2 regions of the Kitasatospora sp. NPDC059088 genome follow, and region 1 is predicted to be linked to the other one. Evidence: riboswitches for the same ligand, from Rfam matches in the RefSeq annotation. Region 1 holds a riboswitch; the other holds the start of a gene.
What was found. Region 1 has a riboswitch for S-adenosylmethionine ahead of thrC (threonine synthase). Riboswitches for the same ligand answer to the same signal wherever they lie in the genome.

Region 1 (8,237 bases):
GCAAGATTTTCACGATCACCGGAGGCGACGGAAAGCAGCGCGTTCTCATCCAGATGCCCGGTGAGGTGAACGGTAACGCAGGCCGCTTCGAGTGGCTCGTTGAAGACCAGCACGGAACCCAGGTAGTATCTCACCAGGTGTTTGTCAAGGGCGGAACGATCAACGGAATCCCAAATAAGCCATGAGTGACCTTCTGAAGTTCAAGATTCCAGCGGATTTCATCGAACCGCGTGTCCATCTCAGCCTGGCGGAACTCGCGCATGGGTACCGCGAAGGATGGATTGGCGCGGATGGCGTCATCGATCTGTGTGTGCAACGCCTCAGCATCGGCTCTGTGTCACAGGCAGAGGAGGAACTTGCACTCCTTCTGTCCGACGAGGCCGATCAGGTTGAAGGGATTCTCGAAGGCGTCGATGCAGACCGCACTTCCGACGACATGTGGAAAGTGTGGCGATACTTGGCGCTTGCCTGGGCCTACGAGAATCGTGAGAGTCTGGGTGACGCACTGGGATTGGTTGAAATGCTCTACGCGGACTTCAACTACCCTTCGGAAATGGACGGCTTCATTCGTTACATGCCGGCACAGCCGGGGCAGAGGACAGGCATCGATGCCCTGATTTCTCGATGGGAGGAATTCGTTCGTAGCGAGAGCGAGTTCTACCGAAGCCGCGATCGGTGATCCGAAGCCGATTGAGGCCCTGGCTCTCGTGAACGGCCCAAGGCTCAGGCCAGAGACGTTCCGACGGCCTGCTATGCCGTGAGAGCGCACGTCGTGGCGCGGTAGGCCTCCGGCTCACGTCGCCACATTTCGAAGCGCCGGCGGGGGGGGCGTGGGGGGGCGGGGGTGTCGGGGGGGGGGGGTTTTGGTCCGGGGGCGGTTCCGGGGGTGGGCGCTCCGGGGGCTGGGTGATTTTCCGACCGCCGACCCTCATCGAGGGGGGGTTGAGACCGTTGGCGGTCTGAAAATCACCCGCAACGCCCCTCTCCGCACCCACCCCCTCCACCGCCCCCTCCCGCAGCGCGTCCCTCTCGCCTCGGTCGGGTGGGGAGGTGGGTGGGGGGTGGGTGTTGGTGGGGGCGCGGGTGTTGGTGGGTGGGTGCGTCCTTGGGGGCGGGGTATGGGTGTCGGTATGGGTCTTGACGAGATGGTGGTGCCGGCGACCGAGGCCGGGCGGGACGGGTTGCGGGCGGTGCTGGCGGCGCCCGGTGAGGCGGTGGTCGCCCTGGACTTCGACGGGACGTTGGCGCCGATCGTGGCGGATCCCTCGCGGGCGCGGGCGCATCCGGGCGTGGTGGGGGCGTTGCGGGGGTTGGCGGCGGTGGTGGGGGCCGTCGTGGTCGTGACCGGGCGGCCGGCGGGGTTGGCGGCGGAGTACGGGGGGTTCGCCGGGGTGCCGGGGCTGGTGGTGCTGGGGCACTACGGGGCCGAGCGGTGGGAGGCGGGTGAGCTCTCGGCGCCGGAGGTGCATCCGGGGGTCGCGGGGGTGCGGGGCGCGTTGCCGGGGGTGTTGGAGCGGGTGGGGGCGCCCGAGGGGACGTGGGTGGAGGACAAGGGGCGCTCGGTGGCGGTGCACACGCGGCGTACGGCGGAGCCGGAGCGGGCACTGGAGTCGTTGCGCGGACCGGTGGGGGAGTTGGCGGCCGAGTACGGGCTGGTGGTGGAGCCCGGGCGGCTGGTGCTGGAGTTGCGGCCGCCGGGGGTGGACAAGGGGGCGGCGCTGACCGGGTTCCTGCGCGAGCGCGGGGCGCGGGCGGTGCTGTACGCGGGGGACGACCTGGGGGACGTGGCGGCGTTCCGGGCGGTGGAGGAGTTGCGGGGGCAGGGGCTGGCCGGGCTGTTGGTGTGTGCCGGCGCGGTGGGGGACGCGCCGGTGCGGGAGCTCGCCGACCTGGCGGACGTGGTGGTCGACGGGCCCGACGGGGTGGTGGAGCTGTTGGGGGCGTTGGGGGAGGCCCTCAGAGGGCGTTGAGCTGGTTGAGCTGGTCGAGGAACCACTGCTGCGGGGGGAGCGCGGTGGCCGCGGCGGCCAGGCGCTTGGTGCGGTCGGCGCGTTCCCCGGGGCTCATGGTGAGGCCGGTGTGCAGGGCCTCGGCGGTGGCGATGACGTCGTACGGGTTGACGGTGAGGGCGTCGTCGCCGAGTTCGGCGTGGGCGCCGGCCTCGCGGGACAGGACGAGGGCGCAGCCGTGGTCGGAGACCACCGGGACCTCCTTGGCGACCAGGTTCATGCCGTCCCGGATCGGGTTGACGAGGGCCACGTCGGCGAGGCGGTAGGCGGCGAGGCTGCGCGGGAAGTCGTCGTTGACGTGCAGGATCAGGGGCTGCCAGGCGGGGGTGGCGAACTCGGCGTTGATGGCGGTCGCGAGGCGTTCGACGGCGGCGGTGTAGTCGCGGTACTCGGCGAGGTCGGTCCGGGACGGGTAGGCGAAGGCGATGTGGACCACCCGGTCGTGCCACTCGGGGCGGGTGCGGAGCAGGTGCCGGTAGGCCTGGAGGCCGCGGACGATGTTCTTGCTCAGCTCGGTGCGGTCGACCCGGACGATGGTGCGGCGGTCGCCGACGGCGGCCCGGAGGGCGGCGAGGCGTTCGTCGACGTCGGGGCGGTGGGCGCGTTCGCGCAGGAAGTCGGTGTCGGCGCCGAGGGCGTGCACGCCCAGGTGGGTGGTGCGGCCCTCGTGGGTGACGGTGAGGGCGGCCGGGTCGAAGGCGGCGCCGAGCAGGTCCTCGCAGCAGGCGGCGAAGGCGCGGGCCCAGCGTTCGGTGAGGAAGCCGGCCCGGTCGGCGCCGAGGATGCCGGTCAGGACGGCCCGGGCGACGTCGTCGGGGAGCAGCCGGTAGTACTCGGGCGGCGCCCACGGGGTGTGGGAGAAGTGGCCGATCCGCAGGTCGGGGCGGGCTTCGCGGAGCAGCGCCGGGGTGAGGGAGAGGTGGTAGTCCTGGACCAGGACGGCGGCTCCCGGGGCGGCCTCGGCGGCGAGGGCGTCGGCGAAGGCGGCGTTGTACGCCTGGTAGGCGGCCCACTCGGTGCGGAAGCCGGCGTCGAAGGAGGGCGCGGTGGGGGTCGCGTAGAGCAGGTGGTGGACGAACCAGAGGGTGGAGTTGGCGACGCCGTTGTAGGCGCGGGCGAAGGTCTCCGGGTCGATGTCGAGCATCCGTACGGCCTGTCCGCCGACCTCGTGCCCGGCGAGGTCGAGGCGGCCGGCGGGGGCCTCCCGGGCGGCTCTGCGGTCGGCGTCGCTCAGCGCGGCGCAGACCCAGACGGCGGTGGGGTCGTCGATCGCGGACAGGCCGGAGACCAGGCCCCCGCCGCCGCGGCGCAGGGTCAGCGTGCCGTCGTCGGCGGTGCCGAAGGACACCGGTCCCCGGTTGGAGGCCACCAGGACGGGGGCGGTTCCGGTCGCACTCGAACGTTCGGTCGTGAGATCGCCCATGGTTGGGATGTTGCCGGGGGGTCGGGGCGGCAAACCCGTCAGCGGCGGGTGGCGTATTCCGGGACGGTGTGCATCGGGGGGCGTTCCAGGGCCGTCACGGGGTGGGTGTGGGCGGTGAAGGCGCGGGTGTGGGGGTCGCGGGTGAACTGGGTGAGGTGGGGGTGGACGAGGTCGGCGGAGGCCTTGAGGCGGTGGGAGCGGTCGAGGCGTTCCAGGGCGGTGCGGTAGATGGTGGCGGCCATCCGGCCGAGGGCCTGGCCGTCCTGGTGGCGGTGGTGCCGCACGCCGACGTCGACCTGGGCCAGCGCGTCGAGGCCGACCTGGTCCAGGGCGTCGACCAGGAGGCCGAGTTCGACGCCGTAGCCGGTGGGGAAGGGCAGCCGTTCGAGCAGTGAGCGGCGGGCCGCGTACTCGCCGCCGAGGGGCTGGACGAAGCCGGCGAGTTCCGGCCAGTGGAGGTTGAGCAGGGGGCGGGCGACGAGTTCGGTGACCCGGCCGCCGCCGGCCGGGACGATCGCGCCGCTTTCGGTCTCGAGCGGGCGGTCGTACATGGCCTTGACCAGGTGGATGTCGGGGTCGGTGAGCAGCGGGCCGACGATGCCGGAGACGAAGGCCGGGTCGAACTCGCGCAGGTCGGCGTCGATGAAGCAGACGATGTCGCCGTGGGTGACCAGCAGGGAGCGCCAGAGCACCTCGCCCTTGCCGGGGACGGCGGGCAGCCGGGGGAGGATCCGGTCGCGGTGTTCCACCCGGGCGCCGGCCTCGGCGGCGACGGCGGCGGTGGCGTCGGTGGAGCCGGAGTCGACCACGACGAGTTCGTCGACGAGCGGGATCCGGTCCATGAGCTCGCGCCGGACGGTGCGGACGATGTCGCCGACGGTGGCCTCCTCGTCGAGGGCGGGGAGGACGACGCTGACCGTCCGGCCGGTACGCCGTTTGGCGGCGAGGAGGGCGTCGACCGGCCGCTCGGCCGCGCTCCACGAGCGGCGGCGGAGCCAGGACGCCGCCTGTGGGAGGAGGGCGTGGGTCGGTTCGGCGGGCACGGTGACTCTCCTCGGCGGGATCGGGTGGGACGGGTCATCTCGCTTGGCGGACGGTCCCGTTCAGGGTTGGCGCCTTCGGATACAGTCTTCGTACAGCGGTCGGACCTTTGCACGCCGGGGTCGCCGCTGCGCACCACCACAATTTCACAAGCTCATCCAGAGGGACTGAGGGAACGGCCCGTTGACGTCCCGGCAACCTTCTCGCTCGGCTGTCGTTGACAGGCCCCGGCGGGACAGGTGCCAATTCCGGCCTGTGGCGCGACCGCGCCGCGGGGAAGATGAGGAGAGAGGCCTCCGCCATCATGGCTATCGACATCGCCGCACCTGTTTCCGTCGACCTCGGCCCCGCCGCCGCCCTGTCCTGTCGGGAGTGCGGAACCCGCTTCCCGCTCGGCCCCAGCTTCGCCTGTGTGGAGTGCTTCGGGCCGCTGGAGATCGCCTACGAGTTCGGCGGCGAGCGCGCCGAGGAGCTGCGCAGGCGGATCGAGTCCGGCCCCGCGTCCATCTGGCGGTACGCGCCGCTGCTGCCGGTGCCGGCCGACGTCGCCTCGAAGCCCAACCTGAACCCCGGCTGGACCCCGCTGGTGAAGGCGGACAACCTGGGCCGGGAGCTCGGGTTCACCGCGCAGCTGCACGTCAAGGACGACTCGGGCAACCCGACGCACTCGTTCAAGGACCGGGTGGTGGCCTGCGCGATCGAGGCGGCCCGGGCGTTCGGCTACACCACGCTGTCCTGCTCGTCGACCGGCAACCTGGCCGGTGCGGTGGGTGCGGCGGCGGCCCGGGCCGGGTTCCGCTCCTGCGTGTTCATCCCGCACGACCTGGAGCAGGGCAAGGTCGTGATGGCCGGGGTGTACGGCGGTGAGCTGGTCGGCATCGAGGGCAACTACGACGACGTGAACCGGTTCTGCTCGGAGCTGATCGGGGACCCGGCCGGCGAGGGCTGGGGCTTCGTCAACGTCAATCTGCGGCCGTACTACGGCGAGGGCTCCAAGACGCTGGCGTACGAGATCTGCGAGCAGCTCGGCTGGCGGCTGCCGGAGCAGATCGTCATCCCGATCGCCTCGGGCTCGCAGCTGACGAAGATCGACAAGGGTCTGCAGGAGCTGATCAAGCTGGGCCTGGTGGAGGACCGGCCGTACCGGATCTTCGGCGCCCAGGCGGAGGGCTGCTCGCCGGTGTCGGCGGCGTTCAAGGCCGGCCGGGACGTGATCAGGCCGGTGAAGCCGGACACCATCGCCAAGTCGCTGGCGATCGGCAACCCGGCGGACGGCCCGTACGTGCTGGACATCGCCCGCCGGACCGGCGGCGCGGTGGAGGACGTCACGGACGCGGAGGTGGTGGCGGCGATCCGGCTGCTGGCCCGGACCGAGGGGATCTTCGCGGAGACCGCGGGCGGGGTGACCGTCGGTGTGCTGAAGAAGCTCGTGGAGACCGGTCAGCTGGACCCGTCCAAGGAGACCGTCGCGATCAACACCGGGGACGGCCTGAAGACGCTGGACGCCGTCTCCGAGGCGGGCATGACCGCCGTCATCCGCCCGACGCTGGACTCCTTCCACGCCGCCGGCCTCGCGTCCGTCTGATCCACCCCCCACCCCGCTAGGAGAGTCATGAGCGCCAACGTCCGCATCCCCACCATCCTGCGCACCTACACCGGCGGTGCGGCCGAGGTGCCCGCCGAGGGGGCCACCCTGGGCGAGGTCATCGCCGACCTGGAGCGCAACCACGCGGGCATCGCGGCCCGGATCCTGGACGACACCGGCAAGCTGCGCCGCTTCGTCAACGTGTACGTGAACGACGACGACGTGCGGTTCGCCGAGGGCCTGGCGACCGGGATCGCGGACGGTGCGAGCGTTTCGATCATTCCGGCGGTGGCCGGCGGCTGCTGAGCCGTTCCCGCTTCCCGGCCGTGGGGCCGGGGCGGGTTAACCCCGCACGACCGCCCGCCGCGCGGCCGGCCTGAGTGGGGGGGTATTTTTGTTGGGAGGGGGGGGTGGCCGCGTTGCGCGCGGGGCCGGCGCGCGCGTTTCTCGTGCGCGGCGCGCGGGCGGCGGCGGACGGCCGTCGGCATTTCGGTGGGAATATTTTCGGTCCGAGTCGGAGTAGAGTGTGGCTCTGCTGGGAACAGGGCTTCCCCTTCCGGCGGTGGGTGCTTCGCCGGAGCCCGTCCGGGCGCTGAGACCGGCCCGGGGCCCGGGCGGTGAAACATGTCAGGCAGATGTCAGAATTCCTGCAGGCATTTGAGTAATTCGTCCGCTATGTCCGGCGCTAATTGCCGATTTCCTCCCGGTTTGTTCGCTCTTGTCTCTCGACGGGGCTGCGGAATTCCCGGCGGCGGACCCTGTTGCAGAGGGCGTCGATCCGGATACATTCAGCGGCGGTCGACGTAATCAACCGCTCACGGAAGCCGTCCGGCGCCCCCGTGCGGAGGATTGCGGCGTGCACGGCTGCGTCCAGGGGGGGTTCCCCGGGCCGGCCTTCAAACCAGACCCGGGCCCGCGACCTGCTGGCCCGTGAAGGGCCAGCACAGCACTAGGGGAGTTCGGAATGGCTCAGGGCACCGTCAAGTGGTTCAACGCGGAGAAGGGCTACGGCTTCATCGCGGTCGACGGTGGTGCGGACGTCTTCGTCCACTACAGCGCGATCCAGATGGACGGCTACCGCACCCTCGAGGAGGGCCAGCGGGTCGAGTTCGAGATCTCCCAGGGACAGAAGGGCCCGCAGGCGGACATGGTCCGCGCGGCGGTCTGACCTCTTCCGGAACCCAGGAGCTCGGCGCGGCCCACGGCTGGTGACCACTCGCTTCTCGACGGGCCCGTACGACACGCGTCGTACGGGCCCGTTCGCGTTCCCGCGCCGGGCCGTCCGGGGTGCCGGGCGGGGGCGGGCGGAGGTGGGCGGCGGCTCGCGGGTCGGCCGTGGGGCTTGCACTCGACCACCCGGAGTGCTAATCATTGGCGTTAGCACTCACAGTGTGAGAGTGACAGCGGACCGGGTCGGTGAGGCCCCCGGGAGCGGCAGGGGAATGGACCTCCGCACACCAGGGCCGTCCGTCGCGGGCACCCCTTGGTCCGAGCAGTCGACCGTGTCCCGGAGGACCACTTCTGATGGCCAAGATCATCGCCTTTGATGAGGAAGCTCGCCGCGGCCTTGAGCGTGGCATGAACCAGCTCGCCGACGCGGTGAAGGTCACGCTCGGCCCCAAGGGCCGCAACGTCGTGCTGGAGAAGAAGTGGGGCGCCCCCACGATCACCAACGACGGTGTCTCCATCGCCAAGGAGATCGAGCTCGAGGACCCCTACGAGAAGATCGGCGCGGAGCTCGTCAAGGAGGTCGCCAAGAAGACGGACGACGTCGCGGGTGACGGCACCACCACCGCCACCGTGCTCGCCCAGGCCCTGGTTCGCGAGGGTCTGCGCAACGTCGCCGCCGGCGCCAACCCGATGGCCCTCAAGCGCGGTATCGAGAAGGCCGTCGCCGCCGTCTCGGACCAGCTGCTGGCCCAGGCCAAGGACGTGGAGACCAAGGAGCAGATCGCCTCCACCGCCTCCATCTCCGCCGCTGACACCCAGATCGGCGAGCTCATCGCCGAGGCCATGGACAAGGTCGGCAAGGAAGGCGTCATCACCGTCGAGGAGAGCAACACCTTCGGTCTGGAGCTCGAGCTCACCGAGGGCATGCGCTTCGACAAGGGCTACATCTCCGCCTACTTCGCCACCGACCTGGAGCGCATGGAGGCGACGTTCGAGGACCCGTACATCC
Region 2 (8,237 bases), on a different contig from region 1:
GGTCCTCGGGCTTCATCGGCTGCATGGTGCTCATGTTGACGAGCTGCACCGGCTTGGCCGGGGTGGCCTCCTTCCAGCCCGTCTCCTGGAGCTTCTTCTCCGGCAGCGGGCCGAGGTCGCGGAGCAGGACCACGCCGGAGAGCGGGACCAGCGCCATCGACCCGATGAGGGTGTTGCGGATCATCTTGCGGCGACCGAAGCCGGACTCGGCGGCACCGGTCTTGAACTGGTCGATGACGTCGTTGCGGACCTCGTCGGAGGCCTCGATCGGGTGACGCTCGGCCGGCAGCTCGACGTCCGACATCAGGGTGCGGGCCCAGTGGACCGCGCCCGCGCCGATCATGAACAGCGCGACGCCCAGGGTCAGGCCGAGCGCGAAGTTCAGCGCGCTGACGTGGCCCAGCGGGAAGATGTAGACGATCTTGTCCGGGTCGATGGCCACGTACGAGGCGATGAAGCCGATCGTCGCGAGCATCGAGACCACGAACATCAGCGAGACCTGGCGCTCGGCCCGCTTGGCGGCCTGCTCGTCGATGTCGGTGCGGCGGGGCTCGTGGGCCGGCAGGCCCGGGTCGGCGAACGGGTTGCCGTGGTCGGCCACCTCGCCGGCGGAGCCGTGCGGCTCCGGGAGCTTCTCTTCTGACATGTCGTGGCTCATGACTTCTTGGCCTTGGTGGTGTGGGCGGCGACCCAGATCGCGACCGCGATGAGCGTGCCGAGGCCGAAGATCCAGCCGAACAGACCCTCGGTCACCGGACCGAGGCTGCCCAGGGTGAGACCGCCGGGGTTGGGCTCATCGTTGGTGGTGTGGCGGACGAAGGCCACGATCTGCTTCTTCTGCTCCTCGGGCATGGTGCTGTCCGGGAACGACGGCATCTGCTGCGGGCCGGTCTGCATGGCCTCGTAGATGTGCTTGGCGTCCACGCCCTCCAGCGACGGGGCGTACTTGCCCTTCGTCAGGGCACCGCCCTGGCCGGCGAAGTTGTGGCACTGGGCGCAGTTGGTGCGGAACAGCTCGCCACCCTTGGAGATGTCGTCCGGGTTGGTCGAGGTGTACTGCTTCGCGTCCGGCGTGATCGGGCCGGGGCCGAGCGACTGGACGAACGCGGCGAGCTGGTCGATCTCGCTCTGGCTGTAGATGGCCTTCTTGCGCGGCACCTGGGCACCGGGCTGCTGGGCCGGCATGCGACCGGTGCCGACCTGGAAGTCGACAGCGGCGGAGCCCACGCCGACCAGGCTCGGACCGTCGCTGCTGCCCTGGCCGTTCAGGCCGTGGCAGGAGGAGCAGCCCACGGCGAAGAGCTTCTTGCCCTCATCGATCGCGAGCGACTGCGCGGCGACGTCGGCCTGCGCCTTGTCGGCGGGCGCGAACGCGGCGTACAGCCCCCCGGTTGCCGCCAGGGCGAGAAGTAGGACGACCAGCGCCGCCAATGGGTGGCGCCGTCGTGCGGAGAGCTTTTTCACGGAATAACCCCGGTGTCAGGATCTGGTCGACTGGTGGGTGCACCCGGCGGCCGGTCTGGCCGGCACGAGGTTGCCTGTCCAAGGCTGCGCGCGCGGTCGGTCGGTGGGAGCGTCGGCACCGGCAGAAGCGGCCCGTCGCCGGTGAGGGCGGGGGCCGCTGCCGGTGGCCAGCGACCTGATCAGCTGGTTACTTGATCAGGTAGATGGTCGCGAACAGGCCGATCCACACGACGTCGACGAAGTGCCAGTAGTAGGACACGACGATCGCGGCGGTGGCCTGCTCGTGCGTGAAGCGCTTGGCTGCGTACGTCCGTCCCAGGACCAGCAGGAAGGCGATCAGACCGCCCGTCACGTGCAGACCGTGGAAGCCGGTGGTCAGGTAGAACACCGTGCCGTACGGGTCGGAGGACAGCGAGAGGCCGTCGTTCTTGACCAGCTCGGTGTACTCGTAGACCTGGCCGCCGATGAAGATCGCGCCCATGAAGAACGTGAGGGCAAACCACCCGCGGAGCTTCTTCACGTCACCGCGCTCGGCGGCGAACACGCCGAGCTGGCAGGTGAGCGAGGAGAGCACCAGGATCGTGGTGTTGATCGAGGAGAACGTCACGTTGAGGGCGTGCGCCTTCTCGGCCCAGAACTCGGCTCCCTTGACGGAGCGGAGCGTGAAGTACATCGCGAAGAGGGCCGCGAAGAACATCAGCTCGGAACTGAGCCAGACGATCGTTCCGACGCTGACCATGTTCGGTCGATTGACCGATCCGTGCGCGTGCCCGGTTTCTGTTGCTGTTGCTGTCGCCACGACGGACATTATGTCGGTCCCTTATTCCGTCTTCACGTCGGGGGGTGTCCCTCGGAGTGTCCGGTGCGTGCGGTATGCCCGCTTGAAGGCCGACGGAGGGTCCGGACGAGGGCTGAGCAGCGGCGTGTCCCTTTTCTGACGGTTCCTCGGAGGGGCCCGCGACCCCGTTGCCCGGCGCGTCGTTGCACGGTCGGCCCAGTGTCCTGCCGTAGGGGGGCGGGGCGCCGCATCCGCCGTCCGGGTGGACCGGGCGGGTCCGGGTGACGGGCCGTCCTCCGAGCGGGTGAGTCACGGGCGCGGCGGCTTGAGGGGGAACGTGCGCGAGGGGGACCGGCGACGGGGGAAACGGGAGTAGCATCCGGATCAGGTGAACGTGGTCCGGATCACACTTGAGGGAGCAGGGTCCATGGCGTACACGACCGACGAGACGCTCACCGTCCTCGTCTACAGCGACGACCGCAACACCCGCGAGCAGGTGCTGACGGCGCTCGGCCGTCGCCCCGCCGAGGATCTTCCGGAGCTGTCCTACCTCGAATGCGCGACCACCCCCGCGGTGATCAAGGCGCTGGAGAAGGGCGGCGTCGACCTGTGCGTGCTGGACGGCGAGGCGGTGCCGGCCGGCGGCCTCGGCCTCGGGCGCCAGCTCAAGGACGAGATCTACGGGTGCCCGCCGGTGCTGGTGCTGATCGGCCGGCCGCAGGACTCCTGGCTCGCCGCCTGGAGCCGGGCCGATGCCGCGATCTCCCACCCGGTCGAGCCGGTGGCGCTGGCCGAGGCGGTCGCCACCCTGCTGCGGGCCCGGCTGGCCAAGCGGGCCCCGGCCACGCGCTGAGCGGTGCCGTCTCAGTCCTGGAGAAGGGGGCGCCGTCGGCACCCCGCCGCTCGATAGGCTGGCTCCATCCGTACGGACGTCCCCCCGGCGCGGGGGAACCGACTACAGCTGGAGTCAGCCATGGTGAACGTGAACCCTGCGAACGGTGGTACCGACCCCGCGCAGGTGGTCCGCACCTGGCCGGACATCCTGGCGGCTCTGTTGAAGGGGGAGGACCTCGACCGCTCGTCCACCGCGTGGGCGATGGACCGGATCATGAGCGGCGAGGCGTCCCCCGTCCAGGTGGCCGGGTTCATGGTGGCGCTGCGGGCCAAGGGCGAGACGGTCGACGAGATCGCCGGCCTGGTGGACGCGATGTACGACCACGCCGAGCCGCTGGACATCCCCGGCCCGGCGGTCGACATCGTCGGCACCGGCGGGGACCGGGCGAAGACCGTCAACATCTCGACCATGTCGGCGATCGTCGCCGCGGCGGCCGGGGCCAAGGTGGTCAAGCACGGCAACCGGGCGGCCTCCTCGTCCAGCGGCTCCTCGGACGTGCTGGAGAAGCTCGGGGTGGCACTCGACCTCTCCTCCCGGCGGGTGGCCCAGGTGGCCGAGGAGGTCGGGCTCACCTTCTGCTTCGCGGCGAAGTTCCACCCCTCGATGCGGCACGCCGCCACCGCGCGGCGCGACCTCGGGGTGCCCACCGCCTTCAACATCCTCGGCCCGCTGACCAACCCGGCGAAGGTCACCTCGCACGCCATCGGCTGCTTCGACACCCGGCTGGCCGGGCTGATCGCCGGGGTGCTCGCCCGGCGCGGGGCGACCGCGCTGGTGTTCCGCGGCGACGACGGGCTGGACGAGCTGACCATCACCACCACCTCGCGGGTCTGGGTGGTGCGCGACGGCGTGGTCACCGAGACCACGTTCGACCCGCGGGACGTCGGCATCGAGCTGGTCGGCATCGAGGCGCTGCGCGGGGCCGACGCCGCGTACAACGCCGAGGTGGCGCGCCGACTGCTGGCCGGGGAGCGCGGGCCGGTGCGGGACGCCGTCCTGCTGAACACGGCGGCGGCGCTGGTCGCGCTGGAGCTGGGCGACGCCCCGCTGGCGGAGCAGCTCGCGGCGGGCATGGTGCGGGCGGCGGAGGCGATCGACTCCGGCCGGGCGCAGGACCTGCTGCGGCGCTGGTCCGAGGCCACCAGCCGGATCTGAGCCGGTAGTTGAGGGCCCGTGTCGATGCGTCGGCACGGGCCCTCCGGCCGCCCGCCCCGAGCCGGAGGGGCGCGCCGAGGAGGCTGTCCGGATGGTGGATGCCTGTTTGACCCTCCGACGTACCCGACCTAGAGTCTTCGCCAGGTCATGAGTGACAGCGCGAAGCCCCAGCTCGCTGTCCGGCAACCCTCCGTCCGTGGCGGGGTGCCCTGGGTGAGGACCGGGTCGCCGGGCAAGCCGTCCGCGCGACAAGCGCGGACACCGGACGATCAGCACTCCCGGGGTCCCTTACCCGTGAAGGAGTGCATCCTCATGTCCCTCTCCCTCGGAACCACCGCCCCGCTCGCCGTCCTCGGCCACGACGTCGAGGTCCCGCTCGTCAGCGGTGAGAAGGTCGGCTACGCGGCTCTCGACTACGCGGCCAGCGCGCCGGCCCTCCAGCGGGTGTGGGACGACGTCGCCGCCTACGCCCCCTACTACGGCAGCGTGCACCGCGGCGCCGGCTACCTCTCCCAGCTGTCCACCGACCTGTTCGAGCAGAGCCGCCGGACCGTCGCCGAGTTCCTCGACCTGCGCGAGGGCGACCAGGTGGTCTTCACCCGCGCCACCACCGACTCGCTCAACCTGCTGGCCGCCGCCGTCCCGGCCGGCACCCGGGTGTTCGCCTTCGAGACCGAGCACCACGCCTCGCTGCTGCCGTGGGCGCACGCCGGGCTGGAGGTCTGCTACCTGCGGGCGCCGCGCTCGCGGGCCGAGGCGGTGGCCGCGCTGGAGGAGGCGCTGGCCGCGGCGCCGGAGGGCCCGAAGCTGCTGTGCGTCACCGGCGCCTCCAACGTGACCGGCGAGCTGTGGCCGGTCGCCGAACTGACCGGGACCGCGCACCGGTACGGCGCCCGGGTGGTGCTGGACGCCGCCCAGCTGGCCCCGCACCACCGGGTCTCGGTGCGCGAACTGGGCGTCGACTGGATCGCCTTCTCCGGCCACAAGCTGTACGCGCCGTTCGGCGCCGGGGTGCTGGCCGGGCGCTCCGACTGGCTGGACGCGGCCGAGCCCTACCTGGCCGGCGGCGGGGCGACCCGGACGGTGGCCCGGGAGCTGGACGGCTCGGTGGCGGTGCAGTGGCACACCGGCCCGGCCCGGCACGAGGCCGGCTCGCCCAACGTCATCGGCGCCTACGCGATCGCCTCGGCCTGTCGGGCGCTCACCGAGGCCGGCTTCGACGTGCTGGAGGCCCGGGAGCGGGAGCTGGTCGAGCGGCTGACGGCGGGGCTGGCGGAGATCCCCGAGGTCCGGGTGCTGAACCTGTTCGGGGCCGGCTCGGCCCGGGTGGGCGTGCTGTCCTTCGTCGTCCAGGGCTGGAACAGCTCGCACTTCTCGGCCGCGCTGTCCGCCGAGTACGGCATCGGCGTGCGCGACGGGCTGTTCTGCGCCCACCCGCTGGTGCGCACCCTGCTCGGGGACGAGGACGTGGCGCCCTCCGAGTGCGGGGCGCCCGAGCCCTCGCTGCCCGGTGAGCGCAGCCTGAACGCGATCCGGGTGAGCTTCGGCGCCGGCACGCCGGACGAGCACGTCGAGCGCTTCCTGGCCGCGGTCCGCGAGCTGGTCTCGGACGGCGCGGCGTGGAACTACCGCAACGAGGGCGGCCGTTGCGTCGCCGACACGCGTCGCGCGAGCTGAGTCCTACTCGTCCAGGCCGAGGGCGAAGGCCGCTTCCAGGTCGTGCTGGGAGTAGGTGCGGAAGGCGATCTGGGTCTCGGTGTGGGCCACGCCCGGGACCTTGTTGAGCCGGCCTGGGATGACCTCGGCCAGGTCGTCGTGGCGGCGCACCCGGACCATCGCCACCAGGTCGTACCCGCCGGTCACCGAGTACACCTCGCTGACGCCCTCGATCGCGGCGATGGCCTCGGCGATCTCAGGGATGCGGTCGACACTGGTCTTGATCAGGACGATGGCGGTGATCACAGTTCGGGCTCCTTGATGGGGTGCGGCCAGCGTATCGGGCCTCAGCCGGGGCGTCTCGGGGGGTGGCCGACCACCGTGCAGGCGTACAGGAAGCCCGCCGAGAAGCCGATCACGTGCACCAGGTAGGCCACTCCGGGCCCGGCCGAGTGCACCGACCACCACTGCAGGGCGAACCAGAGGCCGAGCACCAGCCAGGCCGGGAAGCGCAGCGGGAGGAAGAGGAGCAGCGGGACGAGGGTGGTCACCCGGGCCCGCGGGTGGAAGCGCAGGTAGGCGCCGAGCACGGCGGAGATCGCGCCCGAGGCGCCGATCAGGACCCGGGTGGAGTCGGGCGAGTGCGCCTCGGCGAGCGCGAAGCCGTACGAGGCGGTGCAGCCGGCGGCCAGGTAGAAGAGGAGGTACCTGGCCCGGCCGACCCGGCGTTCGACGGTCGGGCCGAAGACGTGCAGGAAGAGCAGGTTGCCCAGCAGGTGCAGCCAGCCGGCGTGCAGGAAGAGGCCGGTGAGGGCGGACACCGCCGGGTGCTTTCCCGGGGTGGGGGCGGCGGGGCAGCCGGGGACCGGGTCGGGGGCCTCGGCCAGTTGTCCGGCGGTCAGCGGGTGGCCGGTCAGCAGTTCGGCGGGGACGGCGCCCCAGCGCTGCTCGTACCGCTGCTCGGCGCAGATCCGGGCCTGGCCGGTGCCGTACAGGGGGTTGAGGCCGGCGGCCGGGCCGAGCAGGAAGACCAGGGTGTTGACCGCGATCAGGGCGTAGGTGACCGCCGGGGCGGGCAGCGCCGGGCGGCCGTCCCGCGCGTCGGTGTGGTCGGGGGCCGTGAGCGCCATGCGGCCAAGCATCCCTCCGGGCGCGGCAGGTGACACGGCGGTTTACGGCAGGTGGACTACTGGTCCGTCCGGCGGGGCGGGACGGACTCCGGTCATCTCAGCTGACCGGTGGTCCTCGTGGTTGCCCCAGGCAATAGGCTTGGGGCGGGCATTCCCGCCTCCCGCCGCCGACGCCGGGGCTCCGGGGGAGCGCCCGGCCCGCCCAGGGACCAGCCGAGAGGACCCCCGATGACCGTCCCCGCTCCGACCGCCGAGACGCGCTGGCGCTGCACGCTGTGCGGCAACCTCACCCGCTTCGACGTGACCCGCTCCGCGCGGGTCACCGAGTTCCTGCACTTCGACCTGGCCGGCGAATCCCGGGTCGAGGAGACCGAGGTGCACAGCGAGACCGTGGAGTCCGTGCGCTGCCGCTGGTGCAACGCGGTGGACCAGGTCGAGCTGGTGGCCCGTCCGGGTGCCGAGGCCGCGGAGGCCCCCACCACGCAGGGCTGACCCCTCCGGTGCGGTGGGCGGTGCGCGACACCGCCGTCCACCGCACGGGACAATACAGACAAGACGCACGGAGCGTGACGACAGGGGCGGCCGCGGCCGCACCCGCTGGACCAGGATCGGAGCCGAGGACGTGGTGGACGCAGCGAGGGAGCCCGGCGAAGCGCAGGGGCTTCAGCCCGCTGCGCCGGCACCGGAGCCGGCCACCGGGCCGGTCCGGTCCGAGACCGACCTCCCGGGGGACGCCGGCGGGGCCCCGGCCGGCGCGGGTGCCGAGCGGGCGCCCGAGAAGCTGGACCGGCCGCTGCCCGAAGGGGTGCGCCGGCGGGTGGTCGGGCTGGCCTCGGACGCGCTGGGCGGGCTGCCGCCCGGGGAGCTGCCGCAGAGCCTGCGTCAGTACGTCAAGTTCACCCCCGCGCGGCGGGCCAAGTACGCGGCCACCGCGCTGGCGGCGGCGCTGGAGTCCGAGCCGGCCTTCCGGGTGCGGATAGCGGAGCGGCTGCGGCTGGGCCAGCCGGACCTGGTGAAGGCGCTGGAGTCGGGCACCGTCCCCGGCGCCGCCGATCCGATGGACGTCGCGGCCGCCGCCTACCTGGTGCGCTCGCCCGGCTGGAGCCGACTGGTCGCCGAGGCGGGCGAGGAGGCCGAGCGGGCCGGCGCCGAGGACGCG

Region 2: another riboswitch for S-adenosylmethionine. It lies ahead of ACFWXO_RS37515 (aminotransferase class V-fold PLP-dependent enzyme); the one in region 1 lies ahead of thrC (threonine synthase).

The regions. Positions count from the first base shown of each region.
Region 1 is NZ_JBHYGR010000154.1:1,580-9,816, reverse strand. Features, by position in the region: gene ACFWXO_RS39390 (hypothetical protein) at 1-185, shown strand, start outside; gene ACFWXO_RS39385 (DUF2247 family protein) at 182-679, shown strand; gene otsB (trehalose-phosphatase) at 1,131-1,970, shown strand; gene ACFWXO_RS39375 (trehalose-6-phosphate synthase) at 1,957-3,432, opposite strand; gene ACFWXO_RS39370 (glucosyl-3-phosphoglycerate synthase) at 3,471-4,475, opposite strand; SAM riboswitch class I at 4,625-4,760, shown strand; gene thrC (threonine synthase) at 4,778-6,058, shown strand; gene ACFWXO_RS39360 (MoaD/ThiS family protein) at 6,086-6,364, shown strand; gene ACFWXO_RS39355 (cold-shock protein) at 7,023-7,226, shown strand; gene groL (chaperonin GroEL) at 7,583-8,237, shown strand, end outside.
Region 2 is NZ_JBHYGR010000134.1:2,712-10,948, forward strand. Features, by position in the region: gene ACFWXO_RS37490 (Rieske 2Fe-2S domain-containing protein) at 1-646, opposite strand, end outside; gene ACFWXO_RS37495 (c-type cytochrome) at 655-1,464, opposite strand; gene ACFWXO_RS37500 (heme-copper oxidase subunit III) at 1,652-2,272, opposite strand; gene ACFWXO_RS37505 (hypothetical protein) at 2,670-3,095, shown strand; gene trpD (anthranilate phosphoribosyltransferase) at 3,216-4,292, shown strand; SAM riboswitch class IV at 4,436-4,553, shown strand; gene ACFWXO_RS37515 (aminotransferase class V-fold PLP-dependent enzyme) at 4,605-5,969, shown strand; gene ACFWXO_RS37520 (Lrp/AsnC ligand binding domain-containing protein) at 5,973-6,254, opposite strand; gene ACFWXO_RS37525 (rhomboid family intramembrane serine protease) at 6,296-7,078, opposite strand; gene ACFWXO_RS37530 (hypothetical protein) at 7,307-7,570, shown strand; gene ACFWXO_RS37535 (NYN domain-containing protein) at 7,860-8,237, shown strand, end outside.